Regions from separate parts of the Paenibacillus sp. P36 genome, predicted to be linked through region 2. Evidence: a T-box and tRNA genes for the amino acid it is inferred to sense, from the RefSeq annotation. Region 2 holds a T-box; the other holds one or more tRNA genes.

Region 1 (4,424 bases), 2.7 Mb from region 2:
AACCGGCGAGTTACGTTCCCGTGCGAGGTTAAGTCGAAAAGACGGAGCCGCAGCGAAAGCGAGTCTGAATAGGGCGCTTTAGTACGTGGACGTAGACCCGAAACCGTGTGATCTACCCCTGTCCAGGGTGAAGGTGAGGTAACACTCACTGGAGGCCCGAACCCACGAATGTTGAAAAATTCGGGGATGAGGTGGGGGTAGCGGAGAAATTCCAATCGAACTCGGAGATAGCTGGTTCTCCCCGAAATAGCTTTAGGGCTAGCCTCGGATGTGGAGTTGTGGAGGTAAAGCACTGATTGGGTGCGGGGCCCGCCAAGGGTTACCAAGTCCAGTCAAACTCTGAATGCCACAAACTTAAATCCGGGAGTCAGACAGTGAGTGCTAAGATCCATTGTCAAAAGGGAAACAGCCCAGACCATCAGCTAAGGTCCCCAAGTGTGTGTTAAGTGGGAAAGGATGTGGAGTTGCACAGACAACCAGGATGTTGGCTTAGAAGCAGCCACCATTGAAAGAGTGCGTAATAGCTCACTGGTCGAGTGACTCTGCGCCGAAAATGTAACGGGGCTAAACACGCCACCGAAGCTATGGCTTGCACGTTAGTGCATGGGTAGGGGAGCGTTGTATGTACGTTGAATTCTGACCGTAAGGACAGGTGGAGCGCATACAAGTGAGAATGCCGGTATAAGTAACGAAAAGATCAGTGAGAATCTGATCCGCCGAAAACCTAAGGGTTCCTGAGGAAGGCTCGTCCGCTCAGGGTAAGTCGGGACCTAAGGCGAGGCCGAAAGGCGTAGTCGATGGACAACAGGTGGAAATTCCTGTACCACCGTAGCCGTTATGAGCAATGGAGTGACGCAGAAGGATAGTGACGCGAGCTGATGGATGCTCGTCCAAGCAGTGAGGCTGATGTGTAGGCAAATCCGCACATCGTAAGGCTGGGCTGTGATGGGGAGGGAAACTTTAAGTACCGAAGGTCATGATTTCACACTGCCAAGAAAAGCTTCTAGCCAGGCGAAGGTGCCCGTACCGCAAACCGACACAGGTGGGTGAGAAGAGAATTCTAAGGCGCGCGGAAGAACTCTCGTTAAGGAACTCGGCAAAATGACCCCGTAACTTCGGGAGAAGGGGTGCCTCGGTAGGGTGAATAGCCCGAGGGGGCCGCAGTGAAAAGGCCCAAGCGACTGTTTAGCAAAAACACAGGTCTGTGCGAAGCCGCAAGGCGAAGTATACGGGCTGACGCCTGCCCGGTGCTGGAAGGTTAAGAGGAGTGGTTAGGGACCTCGGTTCCGAAGCTATGAATTGAAGCCCCAGTAAACGGCGGCCGTAACTATAACGGTCCTAAGGTAGCGAAATTCCTTGTCAGGTAAATTCTGACCCGCACGAATGGCGTAACGACTTGGGCGCTGTCTCAACGAGAGATCCGGTGAAATTTTAATACCTGTGAAGATGCAGGTTACCCGCGACAAGACGGAAAGACCCCATGGAGCTTTACTGCAGCTTGATATTGGACTTTGGTACGATCTGTACAGGATAGGTGGGAGCCTTTGAAGCCTGAGCGCCAGCTTGGGTGGAGGCGCCGTTGGGATACCACCCTGATCGTATCGGAGTTCTAACCTGGTACCGTGATCCGGTATGGGGACAGTGTCAGGTGGGCAGTTTGACTGGGGCGGTCGCCTCCTAAAATGTAACGGAGGCGTTTAAAGGTTCCCTCAGAATGGTTGGAAATCATTCGCAGAGTGCAAAGGCATAAGGGAGCTTGACTGCGAGACCTACAAGTCGAGCAGGGACGAAAGTCGGACTTAGTGATCCGGTGGTACCGAATGGAAGGGCCATCGCTCAACGGATAAAAGCTACCCTGGGGATAACAGGCTTATCTCCCCCAAGAGTCCACATCGACGGGGAGGTTTGGCACCTCGATGTCGGCTCATCGCATCCTGGGGCTGAAGTAGGTCCCAAGGGTTGGGCTGTTCGCCCATTAAAGCGGTACGCGAGCTGGGTTCAGAACGTCGTGAGACAGTTCGGTCCCTATCTGTCGCGGGCGTAGGAAATTTGAGAGGAGCTGTCCTTAGTACGAGAGGACCGGGATGGACGTACCGCTGGTGTACCAGTTGTCTCGCCAGAGGCACCGCTGGGTAGCTATGTACGGAGGGGATAAGCGCTGAAAGCATCTAAGCGCGAAGCCCCCCTCAAGATGAGATTTCCCAGTATGTAAGACCCCTTGTAGACGACGAGGTTGATAGGTTCGAGGTGGAAGTGCGGCAACGTATGCAGCTGACGAATACTAATCGGTCGAGGGCTTAACCTAATATAGGGATCTTTTGACGGAGTCAAAAGTCTCTCAGATTTTATAGGGATCTTTGAACGTAGTTCAAAGTCTCTCAGATTCCAGCTGACTAAGCAGCTAGTCGCTACGTCTAACGTAGATGACAAATTCACTTTACGCAAGTTTCGTATCTAGTCTTCAGGGAATAAATCCCTACTGTGGCGATCGTGGCGAAGGGGTTAACGCACTGGTTTGTGGATCCAGCATTCGTGGGTTCAAGTCCCATCGGTCGCCCTTTTCCCTTATCTTGTTGGGGATTAGCCAAGCGGTAAGGCAACGGACTTTGACTCCGTCATGCCTAGGTTCGAATCCTAGATCCCCAGTTTACTTTCCTTTAAGCGGTCGTGGTGGAACGGCAGACACACCATCTTGAGGGGGTGGCGCTCACAAGGCGTGAGGGTTCAAATCCCTCCGACCGCATCCCAGTTTTACGAAAAACCTTACATATGTAAGGTTTTTTTGTTTTATAACAGAGTCACCAAATAACGAGGAACCTCCTATATCCAATTGCTGCTAATTGAGACTATTAATTTAAAGAACGACATTCGGAAAAACGGATATTTTACAAGAGATTAGGTCGAATTACGTTAAATTCCATATAAAATCACGAACAATAACCTTGATTAATTAAGGAATCCTATGTATTATTAGTATAGCTCGAAAAAATACAGATCAATTATTCCTCTTGAAGGTGATTTAATGTCCGTACCGGATGATTCTAATGAATACAAGAAGAAGCTGTGTCACCTGTATAACGAGATATCCAAAGAATTATTCGGTTTTGGTACAACCTTGCTGAAGGTTTCCTTGGATCAGAATATCATTACGTTTCATGCCAAGCATCGTCGGTCACCCCGCTCAACGGCTTTAGAAGGAGAGGCTCCTACGCTTAAACACGAGGTCGATTTTTACATGTCCTCTATTTACAAGAAGAGAATCCGGGAAAAGCTGGAGCAAGAACTAGGGTTGTCCATGGATGCGGTGTTAAGAGACTATGATCCGCCGACGCAATGGGCCATCACGAACATTATTCTTAAACCAACTAAATAGTCTAGACCACGGTGTATCTCTTTTGATCTATCTTAAGGGCATACCCGCTTGAATATCACTTGATGTCTCTTTCCATTGTTTACGATGAAAAGTGCTCTTGTTAGAAGTTATCTTCTATCAAGGGCACTTTTCTATTTTTTTCAGGTCTTAGCAAGAGCGCGGCATATATTTGTAAGCCGTTGTAGAATACTAGTAAAAATTTAACAAAGGGATTTTCGCTACAAATTATATATATGATATTGGGAGGATGTTAACGATGAAACAAAAAATGCTTCGTGGTTTGATTTCTTTATCCGTAGTAGGACTGGCTTTGACGGGATGCGGTACCGCGCCTGCGAAAGATCAGGGGAATACTGGCGCCGCAACAGCTTCACCTGCGGGAACATCAGGGGAACCTACACAATTGGTTATTTCCACTTGGGGTTTTTCCGATGATTTCTTCAAGAAAGAAGTTTATGCGCCTTTTGAGAAAGAGCATAATGTGAAGATTGTTTTGGAAATCGGCAATAACTCCGAGCGTTTAAACAAAGTGAAACAAGGCAGTTCCAAAGTGGATCTTATCTATTTATCCGACTACTATGCACAGCAAGGAATTGAAGCAGGACTTTTTGAAAAAATCGACCGCAGCCGTATTCCGAATTTAAAAGATATCTACGATATTGCGAAAGCACCGCTTGGTGAAGACTATGGTCCTGCCTATACCGTTGGCCGTTTCGGAATTGCTTACAATCCGAAAGCAGTAGGCAAAGAGATCACGTCGTGGAGCGACCTGTGGAGTCCTGAACTCTCCAAGAAGCTGACGCTGCCAAACATTACGTCTACGACAGGTCCAATGGTGCTGGATGCGGCGTCACTGGTATCCGGTAATGCAAAGTTCAACGAGGATCAAGCTTTCACCAAGGTGAAGGAGCTGAATAAAGGAGTCGTCAAGTACTATGGACAAACTTCTGAATTCGTGAATATGTTCGCACAAGGAGAAATTGCTGCAGGTCCGATCATGGAGATGTATGTGAAGGATTTGAAAGCGGCTGTGCCGGATACGAAGTTCATT
Region 2 (4,424 bases):
GTCCATTTTATATTACTTTGGTTTGTTTTTGTTTATCGTTTTGTTCTTCAAAGTATTCAAAAAATCGATCCCGTTTGGAGCTTCTTGGTGGGGCGTAAGCTTTCCGCTTGCAGCACTTAGCAATGCCGCTTTGCAATATGCCATGTTTGTGAATTCCTGGCTGTTAATTGCCGTTTCCGCGGTGATTCTGGTCGTGCTAAATATCGTACTGCTCGTATTATTTATTCGCACACTGAAGGCTTTATTTAATGGGAATTTACTAAAAGGCTAATAATAAAAATGTCATTGATCGGATTTGTCGAAAGGAGAACGATAGAAATGATCTGGAATACTCTACGATCAAAAGGATTTTTGTCAGCATACCTGTTAGTTATTCTTATGCTTTCTGCTGCCGTAGTGCTGAAGCAGAGAGATATACTGTTTCCGGAAATTGCCGGTATGGCGATGGGGGTTATGGTTTTTCCTGTCGCTCACTGGATTAAGAAGCCTGTTCATCTGTGGCTTGCTCCAACCATAGGAGCTTTCATTGGCACTGCATTGAACGGTTTGACGCTAAATACGCAGCCGAAAATATTGCTTGGTCTTGTGATTATTGTCATTTTAATGCACATATTTCGCGTCAATTTTGGACCGACGATTCCTGCAACACTGCTGCCGATTTTTTTAGGCTTGCATGACTATGTTTTTGCAACAACAACAGCTGTATTTACGTTTATGATTATGTTAGCCGCTTTTAGAATGAGAAAATCGGAAAAGTTACCTGATGGCCCACAAAAGTTTCGTAAAAAAACAGATACGGTCATCATCACGATTATTTTAGCGCTCTGGATTGGACTAGCTTTCGTAACGAATCTAACAGTGATTGTGGTTCCACCGGTATTTGCGCTCATATTTGAGGTGTTTCATACAGATGGTTTTAATTGGAAATTAATCCCGCCTCGTTTAGCTGTATTGACGGCAACGGCGATTCTTTCCGTCGGGGTCTTACATTTATTGGCTGGCTCTATTATTTGGGTTGGTGTTATCAATGTTGTAATTACACTCATTCTCTGTAAATGGTTTAAAGCACCTGTTCCAGTTGCCTTTGGTGTCTCACTGATGCCACTCATCTTCCCGGCATGGGGGACTTGGGGGTTTCCAGTAGGTGTTTTTGCCACAACAGGCGTGTTGATGTGTATTTCTGCGGCATACCGACAGTTGAGAAAGAGGCAAGCCGTACAAGAATAAACAAACCAGAAGAGAGTGTCGTGTCATGAAAAATGAAGATATGCTCGCTGTGCTCAAAGCTTTATCGAATGAAACCCGGCTCAATATTCTCCGCTGGCTAAGTGAACCGGACAAACTGCACAAAGATTTACCCAGCGAGATTCAGGTTGAATTTCCTGGGGGAGTTTGTGTAGCGGACATTCAGGAAAAAGCCGGTCTTGCACAGTCCGTTATCTCCACCTACTTGTCCTCCATGCAGAAAATCGGATTGTTGGAATCGCGTCGTTATGGTCAATGGACCTATTATCGACGCAATGAGGGAGCTATCGATAACTTTTTGGAGGACTTTGCCGCGGGGATGCAAGCTAAGAAACTATAGGGTTTATATGGTGACAGAAATTGTATGCTTAGTGGATTTCACGGGTAGAATGTCTGTTTACAAAAAAGGGAATCATTTGATATTATAAGGTCAATATTGAACGCGATGATTAGAAGAGTAATGGAAAATGATCTTGCACAGAGAGCTCCGGCAGCTGAGAAGGAGCAAAGAGCTTTTCCACGAAACAAGTCTATGAGCAGCATGTCGGAACCTGCAAGGGGGGTGGCATGACGGGAGCTCCCGTTATTGAGCTAGAGTATAAGCATTGCCTGCAATGCCGTACTTGAAGAGGTTAATATGGCGACATATTAATGAACCTGGGGTGGTACCACGAAAATTTCGTCCTCAAGACTGAAGGTCTTGGAGGTGAAGTTTTTTTTATTTTTAAACCACTTTGCGTTTATTAGGAGGAGTCTCAATTGAACAATTTGCAGGAGCATTTGACGGACAATTTTATCTTAAAGTTAATTCATGAGGAAATTGGTGAAAAAGCATTCGGCAGGGAGATGTGCACAAGATTTCCACCTGAGCCCAACGGCTATCTTCATATTGGAAGCGCCTATGCCATACACACGAATTATACAGTAGCCCGTAAGTTTAACGGGACATTTCATTTACGCTTTGACGACACGAATCCTCTAAAGGAGGATATCAAGTATGTGAATGCAATTATAGAGGACATCAAGTGGCTTGGTTACGATCCTGGGGAAAATATCTATTATGGTTCGGACTACTCGAACGAGATCTACAACGCCGCTATTACTTTGATCAAACGTGGGAAAGCCTATGTCTGTGATTTAACGCCAGAGGAAGTAACCGCGTATCGAGGTACATTGACGGAACCAGGCATAGATAGCCCTTACAGAAACCGGACCATTGAGGAAAATTTAGAGCTTTTGGTGAAAATGAAAAATGGCGAATTCCCGACTTCATCAAAAGTGCTTCGAGCCAAAATCGATATGCGTTCATCCAATTTGAATTTAAGGGATCCTGTTATTTATCGTATTATTCATGCGAAGCATTATAGAACGGGAGATGACTGGTGCATCTATCCCATGTACGATTTTGCTCATCCTATTCAAGATGCCATTGAAGGTATTACTTATTCTTTGTGTTCTATTGAATTCAAAGATCATAGGCCCTTATATGAGTGGGTCTTAAATGAGTTGGAGATCTCTGAGCCTCCGCGGCAAAGGGAGTTCGGCCGGTTGAATTTAACTGGTGTTGTAACTAGTAAACGGTTTTTGAGGCAGTTGGTAGATGGGGGATATGTGGATGGTTGGGATGATCCCAGACTTCCCACCCTGCGAGGATTGCGCAGAAGAGGCTTTACTCCAGAAAGTATTCGCACCTTTATTGAGGAAATTGGCAGCATTCGAACTCAGAGCACGGTGGACATATCTCTACTGGATCATTGCCTGAGACAGGATTTAAAAGAAAAGACCGTCACGGTTATGGCTGTGCTGCAACCCCTGAAGGTGGTCATTACCAACTATCCGGAAGATGTCGAAGAAATGTTGTTGATTGAAAACAACAGTGAAAACGAGGAGCTTGGAAAAAGAGAGGTTCCTTTCGGTAAAACCATTTATATCGAACGCGAAGATTTCATGGAAGTACCCTCTAAGGGTTTTCACCGGCTAAGTCTTCATACTGAAGTAAGGTTGAAGGGAGCCTATTTCATTCGCTGCGAAGAAGTTATAAAGGATCAAGCTTCGGGAGAAATTACAGAACTTCGTTGCACCTATGATCCGGAGACCAAAAGCGGTACGGGGTTTACTGGGCGTAAGGTAAAAGGGACGATCCACTGGGTTTCAACCGAGCACGCAGTTAAGGCTGATATCCATCTCTATGAGAAGCTGCTGCTTGATCAGGAAGTTCCGAAGGACAGCGAAGATTGGATGAAACTAATCAATCCTAACTCGATGGTTACTATTCAGGATGCATGGATGGAACCTTACATTGAGACAGCACGGCCTGAACAAAAATTCCAGTTTCTACGGCATGGTTATTTTTCACTGGAGGCCAAAACCAGCGATAGACTTGTATTTAACCGTGTTGTACCATTAAAAGATGCTTGGAGCAAAAAGGAGAGATGAACAGAGAATGACATCCGATCCGAGTGCTTCTAAATATCGAGGAGGGATCGCATGGGTGCTGATCACAACAGGCTGAAGGTTTTGGGAGACTACCTGAAGTCAAGAAGGGAGCGATTGCATCCCGAGCAAGCGGGGATTCAGCATTCATATGGACGAAGGAGAACACCAGGACTTCGGAGGGAAGAGGTCGCAATTCTGGCAGGAGTTAGCGTAACCTATTACACATGGCTGGAGCAAGGACGAGAGGTGACGGCTTCCAGGGAAGTTATAGAAAGCATTGGAAGAGCACTGCAATTGTCCTCGGATGAAAGGATGCATTTGCTTGGTTTGTGGAGTCCAGAAAACACGCCTGCACCTCAGAGACAAGAACGTATAAAACCTGAATGGCAAAGCATTATCGACCAAATGGCTTTCCCCGCTTATGTCGCGAATGACAGAACAGAAGTCATCGCCTGGAACCAAGCGGCTTGCGAGATCATTACCGATTTTTCATCGATGTCAAGTCCAGAGCGTGTCCTTATGAGGATTTTTTTCATGGACCCCTATTTTCGCAATCAGATGATGAATTGGGACGAATTTGCGCGGTACTCCGTAGCGGTCTTTCGATCGTATTTTGAACGGAATGATGGTGATGTTTGGTTTAAAGAAACGGCTGATCGCTTGGCAACTGAGAGTGCTGAGTTTGACTCGCTTTGGCGCATGCATGATATCCAGTTGAAAAAGACGAGCCAATTCCATCTAAA

The links. The T-box of region 2 lies ahead of ACKTT9_RS21365 (glutamine--tRNA ligase/YqeY domain fusion protein). A T-box ahead of a tRNA ligase gene usually reads a tRNA of that ligase, here a tRNA-Gln.
Region 1: it encodes a tRNA-Gln, which carries the amino acid that the T-box ahead of ACKTT9_RS21365 (glutamine--tRNA ligase/YqeY domain fusion protein) is inferred to sense. The anticodon was not compared.

Annotation. Positions count from the first base shown of each region.
Region 1 covers NZ_AP038372.1:7,490,501-7,494,924, reverse strand. Annotated here, with positions in the region: rRNA gene ACKTT9_RS32865 (23S ribosomal RNA) at 1-2,305, shown strand, start outside; tRNA gene ACKTT9_RS32860 (tRNA-His) at 2,485-2,557, shown strand; tRNA gene ACKTT9_RS32855 (tRNA-Gln) at 2,575-2,646, shown strand; tRNA gene ACKTT9_RS32850 (tRNA-Leu) at 2,662-2,743, shown strand; gene ACKTT9_RS32845 (DUF2294 domain-containing protein) at 3,023-3,373, shown strand; gene ACKTT9_RS32840 (PotD/PotF family extracellular solute-binding protein) at 3,630-4,424, shown strand, end outside.
Region 2 covers NZ_AP038372.1:4,750,716-4,755,139, reverse strand. Annotated here, with positions in the region: gene ACKTT9_RS21380 (SLAC1 anion channel family protein) at 1-271, shown strand, start outside; gene ACKTT9_RS21375 (hypothetical protein) at 319-1,227, shown strand; gene ACKTT9_RS21370 (ArsR/SmtB family transcription factor) at 1,253-1,585, shown strand; T-box leader at 1,682-1,935, shown strand; gene ACKTT9_RS21365 (glutamine--tRNA ligase/YqeY domain fusion protein) at 2,005-3,681, shown strand; gene ACKTT9_RS21360 (helix-turn-helix transcriptional regulator) at 3,733-4,424, shown strand, end outside.